Regions from separate parts of the Brevibacterium sp. K72 genome, predicted to be linked through region 1. Evidence: riboswitches for the same ligand, from Rfam matches in the RefSeq annotation. Region 1 holds a riboswitch; each other region holds the start of a gene.

Region 1 (5,771 bases):
TGGTGAGCAGTCCCGCCTCGGTGAGCGTGATGCCGAGGTCGGCGGCGATATCGGTGAGCAGCCCGGCGAGGACGAATTCGGAGGTGCCCTGCGCGAAGACGGCAAGGGCAAGGAAATAGAGCAGAGCAGGCATGAGCCGGCCTTTCGGATGAGCAGTGAATGGATTCTTCCGAAGGGCACTGCCGATGCCGGGCCTGTGTGCGGCTGAGACGTGCGCGCTGAGGTCTATCGGGCTATCGGCGTGCCGACAGCCCGGTCCTGGATGCTTCTGGTGTGCTCACGCTCTCAGGCTAACGATCCCGGCCGCGGACAGCAAAGCGTCGGGCGGTCACGGTGACCGCCCGACGCAGAGGTGAATGGTGCCGGGGTGGCTCAGCTGTGCGCCGGCTCAGCCCTGAGAGGTGGCTGCGCTGCCGCCGGAGCCCGAGCTTCCCGAACCGGAGCCGCTGCCCGCACCACCGGAACCGGAGCCCGAGCCTGAACCGCCGGAAGCGCTCGATCCGCTTCCGCTCCCACCGGAACCGCTGCCGCTCGATCCCGAGCCGTCGGAGCTGCTGCCGGAGCCGGACGTACCCGAATCGCTGCCGGAGGTGCTGCCCGACCCGTCCGAGGTGGTCGAGGAGTCCGAGCCCGAACTGCTCGATCCCGAGGTGTCCGAGGACGTCCCGCTCGTGTCGCTGCTCGAGTCCGTTCCCTGTTCGGTGCCCGTCTGGTCGCCCTGGGTGGTCGACGTCGAGCTCTGGTCGCTCTCACCGGTCGTCGACGAGCTGCTGTTGCTGCTGGTGTTGGCCTGCTCACCGTTCGCGCTGGAGTTCGACGAACCCGAACCGCCGTCGCTGCCGCCCTCGCGCGAAGTGTCGGATTCCCCGCCACCGGAGCCGCCCGTCACCGACTTCGAGATCTCTGAGGTGCCCGGAGAGATGTCGGCGTCGGTGAGGTTCTCGGCGATGACGACTCCGCCGAGGCCGATGCCGAAGGCCGCGACGCCGATCGCCACAGGGTAGAGGACGCGCTTGCGCTTGAGCTTCTGCCACCACGACTTCGGTTCGTCGTCGGTGTCTGTACCGGCCGCGGCCTCGGCGTCCGCTTCGGCCTCGTCGAGGTTGCCGAACGCGGTGTCGCTGCGATCGCCGTCGCCCACGGCTCCGTGGACGGCCGTCTCATCAGGGGCAGTGCCGCCGGTCGGCGAGGTCGTTCCGTAGACGGCGGTGGCGTCAGGGTTCGCGTCCGGGTTCGCGTCAGGGGTGCGCAGTTGGGGACCGGCGGCCGCGGCCGCCCCACCGAGGGCAGCTCCGCCTCCGGCAAGCGGCAGACCTGCACCCTTCTTCACCGCGGGGGCGAGCTTTGCGCCGACCTCCTTGACCGCTTCTTTGCCCTTCTCAAGGCTCTTGCTGTAGAGGCTCACGGCGACCGCAGTGACGATGCTCGCGATGCCTGCGCCGATGACGGTGCCGGCGACGCCGAGCTGTCCGCCGATGACCGATGACGTCGCTGCCGCACCGGCGCCGGCCAGCAGCTGGGTGGCCGACATCCCGTTCCCGGACTTCTCCTTCTTCTCGCCGTCCTGGTCCTCGCCGGTCTGAGCATCCTGTGCCACGGCGGGCGCGACAGCCGTGGACTCGGTATGCCCCGCAGCGGGCTGCGCTGCCGTCGGCTGTGCTGCCGCGGGCTGGGCATCATGACGAATGGGGTTGGGCGGCATGACCGGGGTCGTCGCCGGATGCGCCGCTGTCATCTCCTCGGTGATGAGCGGCAGCGTCTGTGACGGCTGGGTGCCGTGGGTCGGCTGGGCACCAGGGGTCGGTTGGGCACCAGGGGTCGGCTGCGGCATCGATCCCGCGGCGCCGTTCGCGCCTGCGGGATCGGACGAGTTGTGCGGGTCTCTCTGTTGCGACGCCAAAGTACCTCCCAGAACGTGTGTCAGCTCCCAGTATTCTCCGTGGAAGTCCAGAGACCCTGACCGGGCCCACCCGAGCCTGGGAGCCTCCTGGACGCCCGGCCGACGACTCCGCTGATGACCAGCAACGACGCCTCGACCTGTGACCGCCGGTACACCCGACTCGCACGTTTTCCTCAGGATTCGCTTCCGTGTGGGCGCGACCGGAGCCTCCCCCTCCTCAGCTCATCTCGATGACGCCGAGGCGGCCCGGCAGCTCCTCGGAACCGTCGAGTTCGAGGAGGGTGAACCGCCCCCATCCCTCGACCGGTTCGAGTGTGAGGACGAATCGTGGCCGCTCGGCGGGTGCGGGCAGCATCGTCAGGGCAGGGTGGTCGCCTTCGCGCTCGGTCATGAGGTTGATCGCGAAGCAGAACTCTCGCAGTTCGGTGAGAGCGACGTCGGCATCGCCGCTGAAACGCAGGGGACGCCCGGGGCCCGCCCGGTGGAGGGTGCCGTCGATCGACAGGACCACCTCGGCGGTGGGACAGAAGATCCGATCGAGTCCGGGCAGGGACGAGAACGGACCCGGACGATCGAGGCGGGCGATGCTCAGCCGCCACCGGCGGCGATCCGGGGTGAGGCGCGCGGATTCGTCGAGTGAGACGAGTTCGGTCGTCTCACCTGCGCCATTGGCCCACGGTCTCGGTGCGATGTCGTCGAACGACGCGATGAGGTCCATGCTCGCCATCGTAGACGCGGGCGCCGTCACGGCTGGCCCGCGCCGCCTCAGTCGGCCGGCACCGCCTCAGCTGACGCAGAGGCAGAACGGATGGCCGGCGGGGTCGAGGAAGACGCGGAAGGTCTCCCCCGGCTGCACCGCGGCCTTGCCGGCACCGAGTTCGATGACCTGTGCCTCTGCGGTGTCAAGGTCGTCGACCATGACGTCGATGTGCATCTGCTGCGGATGCTCCTGGCTGGGCCAGCTCGGGGCGTGGTAGTCCTCGACCTGCTGGAAGCAGATGGGCGGCCAGGAGTCGGATGTGATCTCAGCCCACGTGCCGTCGTCGTCGACGCGGACCTGCCAGTCGAGGAGGTCGCCGGAGAAGCGGGCGAGCTCACCAGCATCCGGAGCGTCGAGAACGATCACGGGCTGCTTTGCGATAGCCATAGCCTGAGTCTACGCCGGTGGACGGACGCGGTGAACGGCTTCGGCCGGGAATCCCCGGACCCGTAGGATTGTTGAGCAATACGTCCAGCGTTCCGACACGACATCGAGAGGCCTTCCATGAGCACCCAGCAGCTGCCCGTCGCCGACAGGCCCGCGGTCTACATCATCCACGACAACCCGGAGTGGATCACCCCCTTCGCCGAGGCGCTCGAGTCCCAGGGCGTCGACTACGTCGAATGGCTGCTGCCCGGAGCGACGATCGACCTGGCCGCCGAGCCGCCCGAGGCCCTCTTCTGGTCCCGCCTCTCCGCGTCCTCGCACACGCGCACCGACCCGCATGTCAAGGACTTCGGCCGGGCGGTGCTCGCGTGGCTCGAGGCCGCCGGTCGGACGGTCATCAACGGTTCCGACGTCTACGAGCTCGAGGTCAGCAAGATCCGCCAGCACCGTGAACTCGCAGCCCACGGCTTCGACGTCCCCAGGACCGCCGCCGCGTTCGGGAGCACCGCGATCACCGAGGCGGCTGCGGACTTCGCTCCCCCGTTCATCACCAAGCACAACCAGGGCGGCAAGGGCCTGGGCGTGCGCCGGTTCGACTCCCACGCCGACCTCGAGCAGGCGATCGCCGACTTCGGACCCGACGGCGCGGACGAGCCGATCGACGGCATCACCCTCATCCAGGAGTACCTGCAGCCGGCCGCACCGTTCATCACCCGCGCCGAGTTCATCGGCGGCCGGTTTCACTATGCCGTGAGAGTCGATGTCTCTGCCGGCTCGTTCGAACTCTGCCCCGCCGACGCGTGCGAGATCCTGACCGCTGGGACCGCCGGGGACCAGCGCACCGCCTCGGCGCCGGTCAGCCAGTTCACCCGGCGCGAGGAGATCACCGCACAGACCCCGCTCATCGGCCGACTCGAGGAACTGCTCCGCGACCTCGGCATCGACTTCGCCGGTGTCGAGTTCATCGAGACCACCGACGGCCGGCAGGTCGTCTACGACATCAACACGAACACGAACTACAACTCGGCCGTCGAGGAGGCCGAGCGTGCGGCCGGCCGGCAGCCCGCGGCAGCGCGCATCGCCGAGGAGTTGAGCCTGCGCCTCGGCGCGGTTGCGGGCATTCCCGTGCCCTGACCGGGCCTGATAGTCTCAGACCACCACAGGGGAGCGCCTGACCCGGCGCTGAGAGTGCGAAGGCAGACCCTTACACCTGATCCGGATGATGCCGGCGGAGGAAGTTGGAGGAGACGAATGATCACTGTGTCCCAGGGCGGCGCCGTCGAGGCGCTGCGCGACTCAGCGGACGAGGACTGGTCGGCCGCGGTCGGCCACCGGTTCGTCGAGGAGCTCTTCGCGGGCACCGTGCCTGACGACGTCATGGCGACCTACCTCGTCCAGGACTACCAGTTCTTCGAGGATTTTCTCGCGATGCTCGGCGCGTGCGTCGCGCATGCCGACCGGATCGAGGCGAAGCTCCGCTTCGCCCGGCAGCTGGGGTTCCTCGAAGCCGATGAGGATTCGTACTTCATCCGCGCCTTCGCCGAGGTAGGGGTGACCGAGGACGACTACGCCGACCCTGTCCTCCTCGCTCCGACAGAAGGCTTCCGCGAGGTCATGCGGACCGCCGTCGCCTCGGCGTCGTACCCGGATCTCCTCGTCGTCCTCGTCATCGCCGAATGGCTCTACCTCGACTGGGGTGAGCTCGAGCGGGAGATGCCCACCCGTGCCGTCCACGTCGGCTGGATCGACCTCCACCGCGGTGAGGACTTCTCCGCGTGGGTGCAGTTCCTCGTCGACGAACTCGAACGCGTCTTTCCCCGGGGTGATGACGCCGAGTCGGTCACGACCCGAAAGCGGCTGACCGCGCTGTGGGGGCGGGCCGTCGGGCTCGAGCGCGCGTTCTTCGATGAGGCGTACCGGGCTCAGCGTTCGTAGACCTCGGCGGCCGCGGTGAAGAGCAGCGAGATCCCGACCGCGCCCGCGTCGGGGGTGCCATGGCCGCGCCCGTCGACATAGCTCGCACGACCGCGCCTGGCCTGGAGTTCGGCCGTGGCCTGGGCGGCGTCGGCGGCCGTCTCGGCGGCCGAGGCGAATCCTCCGCTCAGCGCTGAGGCGGTCGGTTCGAGGACGTCGATGACCGTCCGGTCGCCGGGCTCGGCTCCGCCGACGCGGCGGATCGCCGCCGAGCCAGCCGCGGTCGCCTGCTCCCAGACGGTCCTCGGGTGCTCGTCGTCCCCAAGCTTCGCGTATCCGGCGTTGAGCTCCTGGAAGAGCAGGCCGAGCAGAGGCCCGCTCGTGCCGCCGACGCCGTTGAGGAAGGCACGTTCGGCGGCGGCGAATCCCGCCGCGTCGGCCTCCTCCATGAGTCGGGTCGCATGGCGGAGACCGCCGCGGAGGTTGTCGCCGAAGTCGCCGTCACCGGTGACCTGGTCGAGTCGCGTGAGGTGGCCGTGATGCTCTTCGGCGAGTTCGGCGAAGCGGATGACGACGGCGGTCTCGAGGTCGGTGCTGCGATCCTGTGCGCGGGTGCGCAGTGTGCCCACGTCGGTCTCGTCTGCGCCACCCTGGTCGGTAACGCGTTCGGCGATAGATGCGGTCGGTGTGCCGTCGGCGACGGGCGCGGGGAAGGCCGCAGTGCAGGTGGCGGCTTCCCACCAGTCCAACCACTGCGGCTGCATTCGGGTGAGCGTGATCGAGAAGCCGGTCATGTCGAGGGCGGTGACG
Region 2 (5,771 bases), 340 kb from region 1:
GACTTCCCATCCCCTATGTCAATGCCATCCCCGTCCGCGTCGGAGAGGCCGGCGATGTCGAGGAGATCGGCCTCCTGCTGCGCCGCCTCGACGACGGCACCCTGGGTCGCGAGGTCGTCGGCGGCCGCATCCGCTACCACGAGTCGATCCGCGCGGCGCTGCTGCGCCATGCCGAGAACGACCTGGGTCCGCTCGCGCTGCCGGTCGTCCCCCCGGCCATCGCGCCGTTCCACATCGCCGAGTACTTCCCCACCGAGGGAGCGGCGCTCCTCCACGACCCGCGTCAGCACGCGATCTCGATGTGCTTCGTCATGGAGGTCCGCGGCGAGTGCACCCCGCGCGCGGACGCGCTCAGCCTCGACTGGCTCACGCCGTCGGAGGCGCTGCGCGAGGACATCGCGAGCGAACTCTCCCACGGTCAGGAGCACATCATCCGCGCAGCCCTGAGCTACCTCGGCTTTCCCATCTGAGACAGCGCGCACCGGGCCCGTGCCATGGCGTAACCCGGCGAGTTATGGACGCGCAGTGTCGATTCGCGCGCCCAGAATCGACACTGCGCGTCCACTGCTCGGCAATCCCACGCACCCGGCGAACGCACGGCAACCCGGCGACCGCCTCGGCGACTTTTCTACACGCTGTAGAAGTGCACTGGTAGACTGGAGGCGACGACGACGGATGTGGTTTTCGGGGCCGCCGTCATCGTCAGGGTTGGTCAGGCCCCGTCGAGAGGACTGCCATGAACGCTGACGCCCACCGGAACCCCGCTCGCCAGGCCGCTGCGAACCCGACCGATGACCGCGCCGCCGACCCGCGGCCCGCCGAGTCCGGACTCAGCCGCGACCTCGGCGTCCTCGTCGGCTTCGACGGATCCGAACTCGCGGCCCTGGCCCTGCGCTACGCCGCGATCGAAGCCCTCCACCGCGGCGTCCCCCTGACCGTCGTCACGGCGTTCACGATGCCGCTGATGATCTACCCGAACATGGCCTCCATACCCTCCGAACCCGAGGACGAGGCCGCACTGCGGGGAGCCGAGAAGCTCCTCGCCGAGGCGTCCGAACTCCTCGCCGATCATCCCGAACCCGTGACGTACGCGGCCGAATCCGGCGACGCCGCCGGCGTCCTCGTCAACCTCAGCTCCAACGCCGAGGTGGTCATCGTCGGCGCCCGAGGGCGCGGCGGGTTCCTCGGTCGCATGCTCGGATCGGTCTCCACGGCCCTGCCCCCGCACGCGCACTGCCCGACGATCGTCGTCCCCCAGCACTCAGCACAGCGCGGCGAGGCCCGCGGACCGGTCGTCGTCGCCGTCGACGGTTCGGAGGCCGCGCGGATCGCGATGTTCACCGCCGCCGAGGTGGCCGCCTCGAGGGAGGCCGGACTCGAGGTCGTCTCCGTCCTGCCCGCCGGCGAGGAGTGGCTCTACTGGTATCCCGAGCTCGAGCTCGGCGCCGACGTCGCCGACCGTCGGCAGAAGCAGCTCGAGACCGCGCTCTCGGCGGAGGCGGATGCGCTCGGCGAGCAGTTCCCGGGTCTGCCGATCTCCACCTCGGTGGTCGTCGGCGATGCGACCGCGATGCTCTCGGAGGCGACGAAGCGGGCGCAGCTGACGGTGATGGGCACGCGTGGTCGCGGAGCGGTCAAGAGCGCGCTGCTCGGCTCGGTCTCCCGCGGGGTCCTCCACCATGCCGAGGGTCCGGTGATGATCGTCCCGAGCTGACCACAGCCGCACGACACATGACGACCATCGCCGCCTGCCTGATCGCCTGACGCGGTCCCGACAGGCGGCGCGGCGGGTGCTGTACAGTAAGTCTCACGACAGGGGAGCGCCAGCAGGGGCGCTGAGAGTGCAGATCATGCTGCAGACCCTCGAACCTGATGCGGCTAGCACCGCCGAAGGAAGTCGAGACTCTTCTACCCCTCCTTGCGACACGAGGAGGCACAATGCCGAGAACCACCGCGCCCGGAACCGCCGCGAAGTCCGCACCCGCCTACACGCAGGCCCCGCCGACGAAGAAGTGGCGCGTCGTCGACTACGTCGTCACCGCGGTGCTCGGCATCGCGGTCGGCCTGATCTTCTGGGTGCTCGCCGCCAGCTGGAAGGTCATCGAACTCGGCTTCCAGGCCTTCCCGCCCTCGATCGGACTCATCGCCGGACTCTGGGTGCTCGCCGGACCTCTGGCCGGCGCCATCATCCGCAAGCCCGGTGCCGCGCTGCTCTGCGAGGTGCTCGCCGCGATCGTCGAGGGCGTCCTCGGCTCCCACTTCGGCTCGACCGTGCTCCTGTCGGGCTTCATCCAGGGCCTCGGTGCCGAACTCGTCTTCGCCGCCTTCGGCTACCGGAGGTTCACGCTGTGGGTGACGACGCTGTCCGGTCTCGTCGCAGCCGCCTTCATGGCCGTGAGCGAGAACATCCTCTACAACGCCGAATGGCAGCTGACCTACCAGCTCGCCTACGCCGTGTGCGCGATCGTCTCCGGCATCGTCATCTCCGGCATCGGTGCGTGGTACGCCTACCGTGCGATCGCGAAGACCGGGGCGCTGTCCTCGTTCGCCTCCGGCCGCATCCGCTGATGGGTCTGCCGATCCGCGCTCGCGGCTATTCGTGGCGGCACGCCGATCGGGACACGCTCGCCGTCGGCCCCCTCGACCTCGACATCGCCGCAGGTGAGAAGGTTCTCCTCCTCGGCCCGTCAGGGGCGGGGAAGTCGACGCTGCTCCACGCGATCGCGGGTGTCCTCCCCGTCGAATCGGGTGAGGCCGAAGGAGACCTCGTGATCGGCGACGCCCCACCGGACCCTCGCCGAGGTGTGACCGGGCTCGTCCTCCAGGACCCCGATTCGCAGGTGATCTTCTCCCGCGTCGGCGACGACGTCGCCTTCGGAATGGAGAACCTCGGGATGAGCGCCGAAGTCATCGACGAGCGCATCCCCGCCTCCCTGGCAGCGCTCGGCCTCGACCTGCCCCTCGACCACCCCACGGCCGCACTCTCCGGGGGCCAGAAGCAGCGCCTCGCACTCGCCGGCATCCACGCGATGGCACCCGAGGTCATCGTCCTCGACGAACCGACGGCGAACATCGACCCCGCCTCGGCGGCCTCGGTCCGGGACGCGGTGCTCACGGTCCAGGCGGCCACCTCGGCGACGATGATCGTCGTCGAGCACCGGGTGGGGCTGTGGTCGGACGACGTCGACACCGTCATCGTCCTCGGTCAGGACGGCGTCGTCGCGCACGGGTCGCCGTCCGCGGTCTTCGGTGATCCCGCCCTCGCCGAGGTGCTCCGGGCCACCGGGATCTGGGTGCCCGAGTCCGGCTCCCGCACTCCCCCGCGTCAGCCGGGAGCGTTGCGATCCGGCGAGCCGGGAGGGACGGTGCTCACCGCTGAGAGGCTGAGTGCGGCCCGGCCACGGGCGGGGGTGCCTGCGACCACCGACCTCTCGCTCGAGATCCGAGCCGGCGAGGCGGTCGGCATCGTCGGACCCAACGGCGCCGGCAAGTCGACGACGGCGCTCACCCTGGCCGGACTCATTCCCGAGTTCGCAGGCGAAGTGCGCGCCCACGGGACACTGGCCGAAGGCGCAAAGCACGACCGGCCCTTCCGCTGGCCGTCGGCCTTCCTCGCACCGAGGATCGGAATGGTCTTCCAGGAGCCCGAACACCAGTTCCTCAAGGCCAGCGTGGCAGGCGAGCTCGCCCTCGGCCCCAGGTTGGCCGGATGGAGTGAGAGCGAAGTCGAATCGCGGGTGACCAGCCTGCTCGAGACACTCGGGCTCACCGAGATCGCCGACGCCCACCCGCAGGGACTCTCCGGGGGCGAGATGCGACGGCTGTCAGTGGCGGCGATGATCGCGCCCAGGCCGCGGGTCCTCATCGTCGACGAGCCGACATTCGGTCAGGATGCGCTGACCTGGGCGGGACTCGTCGCGCTCTTCCTCGACGTCCTCGACCACGGCAGTGCGGTCGTCGCAGTCAGCCACGACCACGACTTCCTCGACGCGATCGGGGCGAGGCGTGTGAGCCTCGGAACGAGCGCGCAGCCGCTGCGAGGTGAGCGCGTTGAGTGAGGCTGCGCCGGCCCGAGAGAGGGTCGCGATCGAGGATCCCGGTCAGCTCATTCCCGTCGTCCGGTCGACTGCGCTGGTCCGCTGCAATCCACTGACGAAGATCGCCGTCGCCCTCATCCTCATGGTCGGGGCGCTGCTGAGCATCGACATCGTCTCGGCCGGGGTCATCCTCGGCTTCTCGCTGCTCGCTCTGCCGCTGAGCGGGCTCGACCTGTGGGCGGCATTCAAGCGCCTGTGGTTCCTGCCGCTCGGGGCGCTGCTCGCGGCATGGGGCACGGCGATCCTCGCGGAGAAGACCGGGGCGGTCGTCGTCGATCTCGGTCCGATCCTCATGACGACCGGGTCCCTCGAATCCGCGGCGGCGATCTTCGTCCGTGCCCTCGCGCTTGCCGTCCCGCTTGTCGTCCTCGCCTCGACGATCGATCCGAGGGATCTCTCGGATGCGCTCGTCCAACATCTGCGACTGCCGGAGACCGTCGTCGTCTCGGTGCTCGCGGCCTCGCGTCTGCTCGGCCTCCTCGTCACCGAATGGCAGACCCTGGCGATGGCGCGTCGCGCCAGGGGGCTGGCCGGAGGTTCCGTGCTGCGGCGCACCGGCAGCCTCTTCGCCGGGATCTTCGTCCTCCTCGTCCAGTCGATCAGGCGGGGGACGAGGCTGGCGATGGCGATGGAGGGTCGCGCCTTCGGGCGACGGGGACGCACGTGGCGGCGACGCTCACGATTCGGGATCGCCGACGCGGTCGTCGTGCTCACCGCGATGGCCGTCACCGTGGCGGCGATCGCCTCGGCGCACCTGCTGGGGACATGGAACCCGATCATCCCCGGCTGAGGCGGGCTCACACCTGACCGATGAGGTCCTTGAGGTGGGAGCGCCAGTCCTCGAGCGCCTCGGCGCTGGGCAGCTTCGAGGCGGTGAGGGCGAGGAGGGTGCGGTCGTCGTCCTTGGGTTCGGCGGCGGCTTCGACCTTTGTGCCGTCGACGAGGTTCGCTCGCCAGTAGGAGCGCTTGGGTGTGGTCGAGACCCGCGGATCACCGTCGAGCGCGACTCCGCCGAGTTCGCCGTCGACGAGGGCGGCGACGCGGTCGATGACGTCGCCGCGCTCGCCGGTCACCGTCCGGGAGACGGCGACGTCGAAGGTGCCGTCGGCGCGCTGGCCGGGGACGCGGCGCCCGATCTCCTGCTCATAGGCGACGACGGCCCCTTGCACCCACCATCCGTGGTTGTCGACGACGCCGTCGAACTGCGGGTAGAGAGCGTCGGCGAGTTCCTTGTGGCTCGCGTCCTTCCCGCCGGCCTTCTCGAGGCGCTGCCGGGTCGTGGACCAGGGCTCGCCGAGGGCCCGTTCGATGGACTCGATGTTCTGCGCTTTCGTCGCCATGGTCTGAGTCTATGACGCGTGCGCGGTCGCGGCATCGCTGCGGCTCTGCCTGCTCGACGTAGACTGCCGCCATGGCGGGCGAGGCTGAGTACACCGACGACGAGAAGTGGCTGGTCGTTCGCGGTCGGCGATGGCGGCGGACCGATCCCGCCCTGCCCGATCGTGTCGTCGAGGACCTCAAGAGCCACCTCGGTCGGGCGCGCAACGCGGTGAAGTCGGCGAGGAAGGCCGAGGATTCAGCGGCACTGCGGCGAGCCCGGGATCGCGTCGACCTCGCGAAGAGAGGGCTGGGCGAGCGCGGGGAGAAATGGTGGGAGCTCCCCGTCGATGAACG
Region 3 (5,771 bases), 1.5 Mb from region 1:
CCTCGATGATCGGGCGGACGTGGTCCCAGAGTTCGGTGGTCTGCGGGCCGGCGGCGAAGGTCGTCGTCATACGTGTCTCCTTGGGTCGAATCGTCGTCGATCGGGTCGGGTCCGGGGCGCCGCGGTGCTGCGATGGTGAAGCGCTCCGGGTACGGTGCTCGGGCGGGGTCAGCGGCGGACGATGTCGACCTGATGGTCGACCGGTCCGTGGGCGCCCGCGGGGTCGAGGCTGACCTTCCAGTCCGCCGCCGAGGCGAGCGCCCGGGCAAGGAAGTCGAGTCCCCGTTCGACTGCCTGCCGCATGTCCTCAGAGGCCAGCGTCTTCCCGCCGTTGGCCCGCCGGAGGACGGCCGCCTCGGCGGTGATCGCAGCCGAGAGCGTGCACCCGGTCCCGTGCGTGTTCGGGGTCGCGATCCGAGGGTGGGCGAACTCGGTGACCTCCCCGTCGGCGGTGACGAGGATGTCGGCGACCTCGCCGTCTGCGGCGTGCCCGCCCTTGAGGAGGACGGCGCGCGTGCCGCGCGCGACGAGCTCCCTGGCCTGGTCGCGCATCTGCTCAGGGGTCGTCGCCTCGGGCACGTCGTCGCCGAGGAGGAGGGCCGCCTCGGGGAGGTTCGGGGTGATGAGGTCGGCGGCCGGGAGCAGGCGCGTGCGCACGGCGTCGACGGCATCGACCTCGAGGAGGCGGTGTCCGGAGGTCGCGACCATGACGGGGTCGACGGTGAAGAACCCGAAGTCGGAGGTCGCTGCCCGGTCGACGACGAGGTCGACGAGCGACCGGGATCCGAGCATGCCCGTCTTCGTCGCGTCGACGGGCATGTCATTCAGCACGCTGTCGAGCTCATCGGTGACGAAGTCCTCGTCGATCGGGTAGACGCGGGACACCCCGTGGGTGTTCTGCGCGACGAGGGCGGTGATCGCCGTCGTCCCGAGCACGCCGAGGGCGGTGAACGTCTTGAGGTCGGCGTGGATTCCCGCCCCGCCGCTCGGGTCGGTGCCGGCGATCGACAGCGCGATCGGTGGTCGCTCGCTCATGCCTGTTCCCCGTCCTTTCGGGTGCCGTCGCCGAAGGCGTCGAGGAGGTCCGCGGCCGCCTGCTCGGGATCCTCGGCGCGGCAGATCGCGGAGACGACGCAGATGCCGACGAGTCCTCGTCCCCGCAGTTCGTGCGCGCGCTCGGCGTCGATGCCGCCGATCGCGACCGCGGGGATCCCCGCCGAGGCGGTGAGTTCGCCAAGGCGGTCGGGACCGATCCCGGCCGGGGCGTCGGTCTTCGTCGTCGTGTCGAAGACCGGTCCGATGCCGACAAGGTCGACGCCGCCGGTCTCCTGGGCCGTGGCGAACTCCTCGGGTTCGGCGGCGGAGAGGCCGACGAGGGGGCCGTCGCCGAGGAGGTCGCGCACCTCGGCGACGGGGGTGTCGGTCTGGCCGACGTGGATGTGGACGTCGCTGCCCTCGTCGAGGAGGCGGCGGGCGACGGCGACCCGGTCGTTGAGGAAGACGGGAACGCGGCGGTCGGTCCCGGCGGTCGCCTCGGTGACGGCGGTGATGACCTCACGGGTGAGGACGAGGAATTCGGCGTCGTCGATGTCCTTGTCGCGGACCTGGACGACACCGGCTCCCCCGGTCACGGCCGCGCGCACGGTCTCGGCGACGGTTCGACCCGCCCCGGCGCACTGCGCGGTATCGGTGACGAGATAGAGGCGGGTGTCGATGCCCGCGAGCCGATCCCCGCTCATACTGTGGTCACCTCGACCCGGGCGCGGCCGATCCGTTCGTCGTCGGTGGTGAAGAGCGCGTCGAGGAAGTGCACCGAGTAGGTGCCGGGGCCGAGGGCCCCGGTGGCGGCGGCCTCTCCGGCGACGGCGAAGTGGGCGTGGGCGGCGACGACTGCGGTGAAGCGCTCGAACGCGGCCGATCCTGCCGGGCCCGCCTGCGAACTCGTCCCCGCCGGCGGGACGGCGGCGAGGTAGGCGGCGGTCACGGCGCCGAGTGAGCAGCCGGTGCCGATGACGAGCGGCATGAATGAGTGTCCCCCGTCGACGCGGGCGATGTGGTCGGCCCCGTCGATGTGGGCGACGATGGCGTCCCGGGCACCGGAAACGGCGACGATGGCGCCGGTCGTGCGGGCGAGCTCGGCGGCGGCCGGGAGCACGGCGTCGACCTCGTCGGTGGACTCGACCCCGCGCCCGCCCGCTCCGGCTCCGGCCAGTGCCGCGATCTCCGAGGCGTTGCCGCGGATCGCGGTCGGGTGGGCGGCCGCGGCGCGGCGGATCCGGGTGGTGCGGTGGTCGGCAGCGCCGATGCTCACGGGGTCGAGCACCCAGGGTTTGGCATCCTCGGTGACGGCGTCGACGGCGGCGTCGGCGGCGAGGAACTGCTGGTTCGTCGCTGTGCCGAAGTTGACGAGCAGACCGCCGGCGAGGTGGGCGAACTGCGCGGCATCGGCGTCGTGGTCGAGCATCGCCGGTGACGCCCCGACGGCGAGGAGCACGTTCGCGCTGAACTGCTGCACGACCGTGTTCGTGATGCATTGGATGAGCGGGTTCGACGCGCGCAGCCGCGCATGCGCCGACGACAGGTCGATGTCGGTCATGACGATCCCTTCGCTAGCATGGCCCAGATCAGGTTCGATGGGTGTTCTCTCAGCCCTGCGCGAGTCGCACCGGGCACCCCATGTCATTTGCCCCCGACTGTATCACCGACACCTAGGGGGCGACGACGGCGCCCGCACGGCCCACCGCCGCGAACCCACCCGACCCCACTTTCAATCCAGCCGCCCGGCCCCGATGATTCACTTTTCGTCCGATCGATCTGGTCTTGAACCGACTGATCGGGCGAAAAGTGACTCAGTTCCGCCTCGGCGACCGACCCAGCTGCCTACCGGCAGCCGTCAGACCTCTGTCGCCCACCCTCCGACGCCTACCCTCTGCCGACGTAGCGCTGGCCGCGGCGGCTGATCGCGTCGATGACGACGGCGGTGAGGAGGACGAGCGCGGTGATGATCTGCTGCGCATCGGAGTTGAAGCCGATGAGGTAGAGGCCGTTGTTGATCGCTCCGACGACGAGCGCCCCGAGCACAGCGGCCCACGCCGATCCGCGCCCGCCGAAGAGCGAGGTGCCGCCGATGACGGCCGCCGCGATGGCGTTGAGGAGGTCCTGCGTGCCGACGAGCGTCGATCCCGCGTTCGTCGTCACCCCGGCCTTGACGAAGCCGAAGAGCGCGGCGAGGACACCGGCGGTCATGAACACGCTGATGCGCACCCAGGTCACCCGGATGCCGGCGCGCCGGGCGGCCTCGACCTTGCCGCCGACGGCGTAGATCGATCGGCCGTACTTCGTCTTCCGCAGCACGAGGTCGATGACGATCGCGATGACGAGCATGAGGAAGAACGGCATCGCCAGCCCGAAGTCCTGGTTGACGAGGATGAGGAAGCCGAAGACGACTGCGGTGAGAAGGACGATGCGGATGATCACCGACGTCCAGCTCGCGCTGTCGAGTCCGGCGTTGTGCCGCCGCAGCTTCGAGTGGATGAGCCCGGCGGCGAAACCGATGACCGCGACCGCGCCGAAGACGTACGCCCACATCGCGGGGAAGTAGTAGCTCGCGAAATCGAAGGCGAACGTGTCGGCCATCGAGAGGTTCTTCTGCGTGCCGAGCGTCGTCAGGGTCAGTCCGGTGAACGCGAGCAGACCGGCGAGGGTGACGACGAAGGCGGGAATGCCGACGACGGCGAAGAACCAGCCCTGGATGGCACCGACGACGAGGCCGAGGAGGAGCATGATCGTCAGGGCGATGAGCGGGGGCACTCCCTGGCGGACGACGAGGACGCCGAGCACGGAGGCGCAGAGTCCGCCGAGCTGGGCGAGCGAGAGGTCGATCTCGCCGAGGAGGAGGATGAGGTTGATCCCGAGGGCGAGGATCGCGAGGTAGGCGACCTGCGTGGAGAGGTTGACGAGGTTGGCAGGGGAGATGAAGTTGCTGTTCGCCGACTGGAAGACGATGACGATGATGACGAGGGCGAGGATGACCGGGAACGAGCCGAGCTGGCCTTCCCTGATCCGCCGGACGAAGGTGCGGACGAACCCCTCCTGCGAGATCCGTTCGTCAGTGATGAACGAGTTCCGGGTCATCGGCGCTCACCCCTGCGTGCCGCCCGCTGGGTGACGACGTTGTCGTTGGCTCCCGTGATGGCGGCGATGAGGACGTCGGTGCGCTCATCACCGGGGAAGTCGCCGGCGTCCTTGCCCAGGCGCAGGACGTGGACGCGGTCACACACGGCTTGGACGTCGGCCATGTTGTGGCTGACGAGGAGGACGCCGAGGTCGCGGTCGCGGAGGCGTTCGATGAGGTTGAGCACCTCGGCGGTCTGGGCGACTCCGAGGGCCGCGGTCGGCTCGTCGAGCATGACGATCGACGGTTCGCCGAGGAGGGACCTAGCGATCGCGACTGTCTGCCGCTGACCACCGGAGAGGGCGGCGATGGGCACCCGGACGCTGGGGATCTTCGCCGAGAGGCTGCGCAGCAGCTCCCACGACTTCGCCTCCATGGCGACTTCGTCGAGGACGCCGGCCCGGGTGTCCTCGTGGCCGAGGAAGAGGTTCGCCACCACGTCGAGGTTCTCGCACAGGGAGAGGTCCTGGAACACCGTGGCGACCCCCGCCTTCTGCGCGTCCTTGGGTGAGGAGAACCTCTGCGGGCGGCCGTCCATGAGGAGCTCGCCGTCGTCGGCGCCATGGACGCCGGCGATGATCTTGACGAGCGTCGACTTGCCGGCACCATTGTCGCCGACGAGCCCGACGACTTCGCCGCGGCCGATGGTGAGATTGATGTCGGTCAGTGCCTGGACGGCACCGAAGCGCTTGGATATTCCGCGCAGTTCGAGCACGGGCTGTGTGGTCGCCGACGCCCGCCCGAACGCGGGCGTCGGCTCGTTCGTCTGTGAAGTCATCGGCGTGCGCTCAGCGTCCCCTACTCGATTCCGGCATCGGCGCAGAGCTTCTCATCGATGCCCGAGCAGATGTCCGAGGCCTTGATCTGGTCGCCGACGATGTCCTTGATCGTGTCCTTCGTGACGACCTTGGCTTCGACGAAGTCGGTCGGCGTGTCCTTGTACGTCGTCGCGGCCTTCGGCTCCTCGCCGTTGGCGAGCGCGACCGCGGCCTTCGCCGCGTACTCGGCCTGCGGCGGGATGGACTTGTAGATCGTCGCGTACTGCTCGCCCTTGAGGATGTTCTGCAGGCCGTCGACTTCGGCGTCCTGGCCGGTGACGACGGGTTCCTGCTTCGCCTTCGTCGTTGCGGCGAGCACCCCACCGGCCGTGCCGTCGTTGGCCGCGTAGATCGCGATCGGCTTCTCTCCTCCGCCTTGCAGCTGGCCTTCGACCCACTGCCGGGCGTCATCGGGGTTCCAGTCGAGGGTGTCGTGACTGGCGGCGATGTCGACGCCGGCGGCCTTGAGGGTCTCCTCGGCACCGGCCTTGAAGTCGGCGGCGTTGGGGTCCTTCGGGTCGCCGTTGACCATCCACACCGGCCCGGACTTCGGGTCGACGCCCTTGGCCTTGAGCCCGTCGAGGAGGGCCTGACCCTGAAGGTTGCCGATCTTCTTGTTGTCGAACGAGGTGTAGTAGTCGGCTCCGTCGAAGAAGCGGTCGTAGGAGACGACGGGGATCTGCTTCGCTTCGGCCTTCGCCAGGGACGACGCGACCGCCGAGGCGTCGACCGGGTCGAGGACGATGACGTCGACTCCTTCGGTCACCGCAGCCTCGAAC
Region 4 (5,771 bases), 850 kb from region 1:
CGATGCCGATCCAGACGATGAATCCGGAGAGCCCGGAGACGTTGATGAGCCACGTGTACGCCGCCCCGTCGCCCATCACCTCGGTGAGGAATCCGAAGAGTCCGACGAAGGCGGTCGCGAAGAGCGCCATGACAGGCACCCCGCGCTCGTTGAGGCGGGCGAACAGCCTCGGTGCGGTGCCCTCCTTCGCCATCGCGTAGAGCATGCGGGTCGACGCGTAGAGACCGGAGTTGCCGGCAGAGAGGATCGCGGTGAGGATGACGGCGTTCATCACGCTTGCGGCCACGGCGATGCCTGCACGTTCGAAGACGAGGGTGAAGGGTGAGGCGGTGATGTCCTCATTGTCGGCCGAGGCGAGCAGGGACGGGTCGGTGTAGGGCAGGAGGAACCCGATGACGACGATCGCGCCGATGTAGAAGAGCATGATCCGCCAGAACACCGTGCGGATCGCTCGCGGCATGTCCCGGCGCGGATCCTTCGACTCTCCGGCGGCGACGCCGACGAGTTCGGTGCCCTGGAAGGAGAAGCCGGCGATCATGAACACGGCGATGATCGACATCCATCCCCCCGCGAACGGAGCCTCGCCGGTCGTCCAGTTCGAGAAGCCCGGGGAGGGTCCGCCGAGGATGCCTGCGATCATGAGCACGCCGAGGACGAGGAAGACGAGGACGGCGGTGACCTTGATCGCGGAGAACCAGAACTCGCCCTCGCCGAAGGCACGGGCGGAGAGGAAGTTGAGCCCGGTGAGCAGGGCGAGGAAGACCGCGGCCCAGATCCACGAGGGCACGTCGGGCAGCCAGAACGACATGATCACCCCGGCGGCGACGAGCTCGGCGGCGAGCGTGATCGCCCAGTTGAACCAGTAGTTCCACCCCATGGCGAAGCCGAAGGAGGGGCTGATGTACTTCGACCCGTACGTGTGGAAGGAACCCGCGACGGGCAGGTGGGTGGAGAGCTCCCCGAGGGACTGCATGACGAAGAGGACCATGACGCCGATCGCGGCGTAGGCGAGCAGCGCGCCTCCGGGACCGGCCTGAGAGATCGTTCCGCCCGAACCGAGGAAGAGGCCGGTGCCGATGGCACCACCGATCGCGATCATCTGCAGGTGCCTCGTGTGCAGTCCCCGCTTGAGTTCGCGGGTCTCCGTCGCCGAGGTGTCCGCCTGAGTCATCCTGTCCCCTGCTCGTTGCTGTCGGACCCGGTTGCAGGCCCCGGCCATTCTACTCACATGCCGTCGGCGACGAGGGTGCCGCAGCCGAAACGGCTGGGGGCGGACAGCGGCGTTGACACGTGCTGGGGAGACGACCAGGATCGATCTCACACCGGTGACGAGGAAGCGACGGAGAGGAAGCGCTATGGCTGACGACGACCAGGTCCGCGAAGCAGTGCGGGCGCGTTATGCGGAGGCGGCGACGGCCTCCGCATCCGGAGTGGGCAACGATGAGCTGCTCCGCGAGGACGGCAGCGCGGACTGCTGTCCCGAATCCCCGCGCGGATTCGGTGCCGGACTCTATGACGCGACGACGGTCGGGGGCATGCCCGTCGGCGCCGTCGAGGCGAGTCTCGGCTGCGGCAACCCCACCGACGTCGCCGAGCTCAGGGATGGCGAACGGGTGCTCGATCTCGGTTCGGGCGGTGGTCTCGACGTCCTCCTCTCCGCCCGCCGGGTCGGTGCCACCGGATTCGCCTACGGGGTGGACATGACCGATGAGATGCTCGCTCTCGCCGAGGAGAACCGGGCGAAGTCGGGCCTGACGAACGTCGAGTTCCTCAAAGGCACGATCGAAGCCGTCCCGCTCCCGGACGCCGCCGTCGACGTCGTCATCTCCAACTGCGTTATCAACCTCTCCACGGACAAGCACTCCGTGCTCAGCGAGATGTTCCGCGTGCTCGCTCCGGGCGGGCGCATAGGAGTCTCCGATGTCGTCTCCGAAGACCGTCTCAGCCCGCAGGAGCGCAGTGAGCGCGGGTCGCATGTCGGCTGCATCGCCGGGGCCCTGTCACGAACGGAGTATGTCGACGGTCTTCGCGCTGTCGGATTCGTCGACGTCGCGGTCGACTTCACGCGTGAGGTCGCCGACGGCATGCACTCGGCGATCGTGCGGGCGGTCAAGCCGGCCGGCTGAGCCTGGAAACATCGCTCGCCCTCGTGCTCTCCGGTCTCGCCGAGGCGGCCCATCGTCTCCGCGCAGGCGGCGGCCGGTGCGCGCGGGCTTCCGAAACCGTGGCCAGGCTGCAGACCCCTCTCCGGTCATCCCGCCCGGTCGATCTCGCCTGCTCGCAGCTGCACGAGAGTGAGGTCGAGCAGCGGGGTCGCGACCCCGAGTCCCGCCGCGGTCGCCGCGAGGCTGCCGAGGATGTGCTCGGTCTCGTTGGGCAGTCCGGCGGTGACGTCGCGATAGAGCGATGAGGTGAATGAGGAGCCCTCGGCGGTGAGCATCGAGAGCGTCACCGCGCGGGAGCGCGCCGAGATCGGGTGTCCGGCGCCCATCGCCACGGCTTCGAGCTCGTCGACGATCGCGACGACGTGGGGTTCGCCGCCGGCGGCCATGATCGCCCCGACGGGCGCCCGGAAGAGGCACGTGACCACGCCGGCTGCGGCGATGAAGACCCACTTCTCCCAGAGTGCGTCATCGATGGCATCGATGACCTGGAGGCGGAAGCCGGGGACGTCGAGGGCCTCGACGATCCCGGAAGGCACCTCTCCCCCGCCGAGGCGGCCGATCGTCATCGTCGCCATGTCCGTCATCTGCACAACGTCGTATCCGCGCATCGTGCCGATGATCTTCACGAGGCCCCCGAGCACCTGCCCGGGGAACTCCCTGTCCAGGCGGTCGATATGGGCCATGCCGTTGAGGAACGGAATGATGAGCGTGTCCGGCCCGATCGCCGGGCGAATGTCGTCGATGACCTGGTCGAGGCCGCCGGCCTTGACGGCGATGAGGACGAGGTCCGCAGGGATCGGGTTCGCTGCGAGCTCCTCGGCGGTCGTCACGGCCACCGGGTTCGTCCTGTCCTCGTCGGGGCCGATGAAGCGCAGCCCCGATGCGCGCAGCGCCTCGGCGCGCTCGGGTCGGACGAGGAAGGTGACGTCACGTCCGGCTTCGACGAGGCGGGTGCCGAACGCTCCCCCGGTGGCCCCGGCTCCGGCGATGAGGATCCTCACAGCTCTCCCTTCAGGGTCGCTGCCGCTGCGGCGGGATCATCGGCCTCGGTGACGGCGCGGACGACGACGATGCGCTCGGCTCCGGCTTCGCGCACCGCGTCGAGCCGCTCACCGGCGGCGATGCCGCCGATCGCGAACCAGGGGGTGTTCACCCGTCCGGTGATCTCCCGCAGGGGCTCGAGGCCGACGGCCGGTCGCCCGGGTTTCGTCGGGGTCTCCCACACGGGCCCGAGGCAGAGGTAGTCGATGTCGGGGTCGGCGTCGGCGGCGAGCGCCTGGTCGATCGAGTGGGTCGAGCGGCCGAGGAGGACGTCGGGTCCGAGCACGGCACGGGCCTGGCCGCTCGTGAGGTCACCCTGTCCGACGTGGAAGACGTCGGCGCCGACGAGGAGGGCGACGTCGGCACGGTCGTTGACGGAGAAGAGCCTGCCATGGCGGCGGGCGGCGTCCCGGAGGACCTCGAGGGCGGCGATCTCCTCTCGTGCCTCCAGGCTCTTGTCGCGCAGCTGGATGATGTCGACGCCCCCGGCGTATGCGGCGTCGAGGAACGCGGCGAGATCGCCCTGCTTGGTTCTGGCATCGGTGCAGAGGTAGAGGCGGGCCTCCTCGAGCGAGCGCCGACGCGCGGTTCGAGTCGTGGTCTGCGTGTCTCGCTGGGCGGAGGACGTTGTCATCGCGGGAACCATGCTCCTAGAGTAGAGGAGTTCGCGGGAGCCTCGCTGGGAGGCTGAGAGGGCTTCGTGCCGACCGCCGCACCTGATGCGGGTCATGCCGCCGGAGGGAGAATACAGTGCACGTCATCGTCGTCGGGGCCGGGATCATCGGGCTCGCCACAGCATGGGAACTGCGTGGCCGGGGAGCGTCGGTCACGCTCATCGACCCCGCACCCGGCGAAGGGGCCTCGTATGCCGCCGCCGGCATGATCGCCCCGGCCGCGGAGATCGCATGGGGCCAGTCCCCGCTCTTCCCCCTCATGCGCACCTCTGCCGATCTCTACCCCGACTTCGCCTCGCGACTCACCGCCGAGACCGGGCACGACCTCGGCGAGACGAGAACCGAGACCCTCGTGTGCGCCGGAGACAGGGCGGACCTCGCGACCCTGCGGGACCTGCGCGCTCTGCAGACCGAGGCGGGGTCCGAGGTAGAGCTCATCACCGGGTCGCGGGCCCGTGATCTCGAGCCTGCGCTCTCGCCGGGGGTGAGCGGGGCGGTGCGCATCCCCGGCGACCATGCGATCGACCCACGACGGATCACCGGCGCCCTGCTCTCGCTCCTCGACGACGACATCGTCCGTGAGGAGGCGACCGGACTCGTCCGCGTCAGCGGCCGAACAATCGGTGTCACCCTCGCCGATGGGCGCAGCCTCGCGGCCGACCAGATCGTCCTCGCCGCCGGAGAAGCGGCGGGATCGATCGCAGGCACCCCCGACCTGCCGCTGCGCGCCGTCCACGGCGACATCATCCGGCTGCGCACCGACCCGAGCGCGCCACCGCTGCTCACCCGCACCATCCGCGGACTCGTCGCCGGTCGGCCCGTCTACATCGTCCCCCGTCCCGACGGGGAGCTCGTCCTCGGCGCCACGTCCCGGGAGGACGGTCGCCCCGGGGTGCTCGCCGAGGGCGTCCACCGTCTCCTCCACGACGCCGAAAGGCTCGTGCCCGGGATCCTCGACGCGGAGGTCACCGAGATCACTGCCCGTGCCCGGCCTGGTTCCCCCGACGATCTCCCGTTCGTCGGGCGCACGGATCCCGGCTGCGTCGTCTCCACTGGGTACTTCCGCCACGGGGTCCTCCTCACCCCGCTCGGGGCCCGCTTCGGCGCCGACCTCGTCTGCGGCTCGGACTCCCCGTGGCTGCCCGCAGGGGCGCCCGCGGCCCTTGCTCCCCGCCGCTTCTCCGAAGCCGCACAGTCGAACGAGAGCCCGTCTCCGCGCCTCGTGGCGGCGATGACCACAGCAAGGAAGGAACCATGACCATCACACTCAACGGGGAGAGCAGCGAGCTCGCCTCAGGCACCACGGCCCGCTCGCTCGTCGAGCACGTCACCGGCAGGCAGCTCGCGACGGACGGGACTCCCGTCGACGGAGGCCGTCTCGGGGTGGCCCTCGCCGTCGACGGTGAGGTCATCCGCCGTGGACTCTGGGCCGAGTTCGCCATCGTCGACGGCCAGACCGTCGACATCGTCACCGCTGTGCAGGGAGGCTGAGATGAGCTGGACGATCGACGGAGCGACCTTCGACTCCCACCTCGTCATGGGCACCGGAGGGGCGAGCACCCTGAGCATCCTCGAGAACGCACTGACCGCCTCGGCGACGGAGCTGACGACCGTGGCGATCCGCCGTTTCGACGCTGACGCCAGGGACTCGGTCTTCGCCCTCCTCGAACGCCTCGGCATCCGCTCCCTGCCGAACACCGCGGGCTGCTATACCGCCCGGGACGCTGTGCTCACGGCCAAGCTCGCCCGGGAGGCGCTCGAGACCTCGTGGGTCAAACTCGAGGTCATCGCTGACGAGGATACCCTCCTGCCCGACCCGGTCGAGCTCTTCCGGGCGGCCGAGGAGCTCGTCCTCGACGGGTTCACGGTCTTCGCCTACACCAACGACGAT

What was found. A riboswitch is a leader RNA that binds a small molecule or an ion and turns the genes downstream of it on or off. The one in region 1 is predicted to bind thiamine pyrophosphate.
Region 2: another riboswitch for thiamine pyrophosphate. It lies ahead of ACQ1RG_RS08805 (ECF transporter S component); the one in region 1 lies ahead of ACQ1RG_RS07250 (TenA family protein).
Region 3: another riboswitch for thiamine pyrophosphate. It lies ahead of thiM (hydroxyethylthiazole kinase); the one in region 1 lies ahead of ACQ1RG_RS07250 (TenA family protein).
Region 4: another riboswitch for thiamine pyrophosphate. It lies ahead of thiO (glycine oxidase ThiO); the one in region 1 lies ahead of ACQ1RG_RS07250 (TenA family protein).

What each region holds. Positions count from the first base shown of each region.
Region 1 covers NZ_CP191582.1:1,649,067-1,654,837, reverse strand. The annotation lists gene ACQ1RG_RS07275 (MFS transporter) at 1-133, opposite strand, end outside; gene ACQ1RG_RS07270 (hypothetical protein) at 389-1,900, opposite strand; gene ACQ1RG_RS07265 (HutD family protein) at 2,118-2,618, opposite strand; gene ACQ1RG_RS07260 (VOC family protein) at 2,685-3,047, opposite strand; gene ACQ1RG_RS07255 (ATP-grasp domain-containing protein) at 3,165-4,181, shown strand; TPP riboswitch at 4,199-4,301, shown strand; gene ACQ1RG_RS07250 (TenA family protein) at 4,299-4,982, shown strand; gene ACQ1RG_RS07245 (dihydroxyacetone kinase subunit DhaK) at 4,970-5,771, opposite strand, start outside.
Region 2 covers NZ_CP191582.1:1,990,942-1,996,712, reverse strand. The annotation lists gene ACQ1RG_RS08815 (DUF4916 domain-containing protein) at 1-470, shown strand, start outside; gene ACQ1RG_RS08810 (universal stress protein) at 737-1,714, shown strand; TPP riboswitch at 1,805-1,913, shown strand; gene ACQ1RG_RS08805 (ECF transporter S component) at 1,939-2,568, shown strand; gene ACQ1RG_RS08800 (ABC transporter ATP-binding protein) at 2,568-4,058, shown strand; gene ACQ1RG_RS08795 (energy-coupling factor transporter transmembrane component T family protein) at 4,051-4,887, shown strand; gene ACQ1RG_RS08790 (hypothetical protein) at 4,895-5,437, opposite strand; gene ACQ1RG_RS08785 (biopolymer transporter Tol) at 5,509-5,771, shown strand, end outside.
Region 3 covers NZ_CP191582.1:108,305-114,075, forward strand. The annotation lists gene ACQ1RG_RS00540 (TenA family protein) at 1-70, opposite strand, end outside; gene thiD (bifunctional hydroxymethylpyrimidine kinase/phosphomethylpyrimidine kinase) at 169-1,035, opposite strand; gene thiE (thiamine phosphate synthase) at 1,032-1,739, opposite strand; gene thiM (hydroxyethylthiazole kinase) at 1,736-2,596, opposite strand; TPP riboswitch at 2,584-2,687, opposite strand; gene ACQ1RG_RS00560 (sugar ABC transporter permease) at 2,923-4,134, opposite strand; gene ACQ1RG_RS00565 (ATP-binding cassette domain-containing protein) at 4,131-4,952, opposite strand; gene ACQ1RG_RS00570 (substrate-binding domain-containing protein) at 4,973-5,771, opposite strand, start outside.
Region 4 covers NZ_CP191582.1:2,495,563-2,501,333, reverse strand. The annotation lists gene ACQ1RG_RS11185 (amino acid permease) at 1-1,171, opposite strand, end outside; gene arsM (arsenite methyltransferase) at 1,356-2,126, shown strand; gene ACQ1RG_RS11175 (ketopantoate reductase family protein) at 2,252-3,166, opposite strand; gene thiE (thiamine phosphate synthase) at 3,163-3,840, opposite strand; TPP riboswitch at 3,864-3,966, shown strand; gene thiO (glycine oxidase ThiO) at 3,957-5,138, shown strand; gene thiS (sulfur carrier protein ThiS) at 5,135-5,371, shown strand; gene ACQ1RG_RS11155 (thiazole synthase) at 5,373-5,771, shown strand, end outside.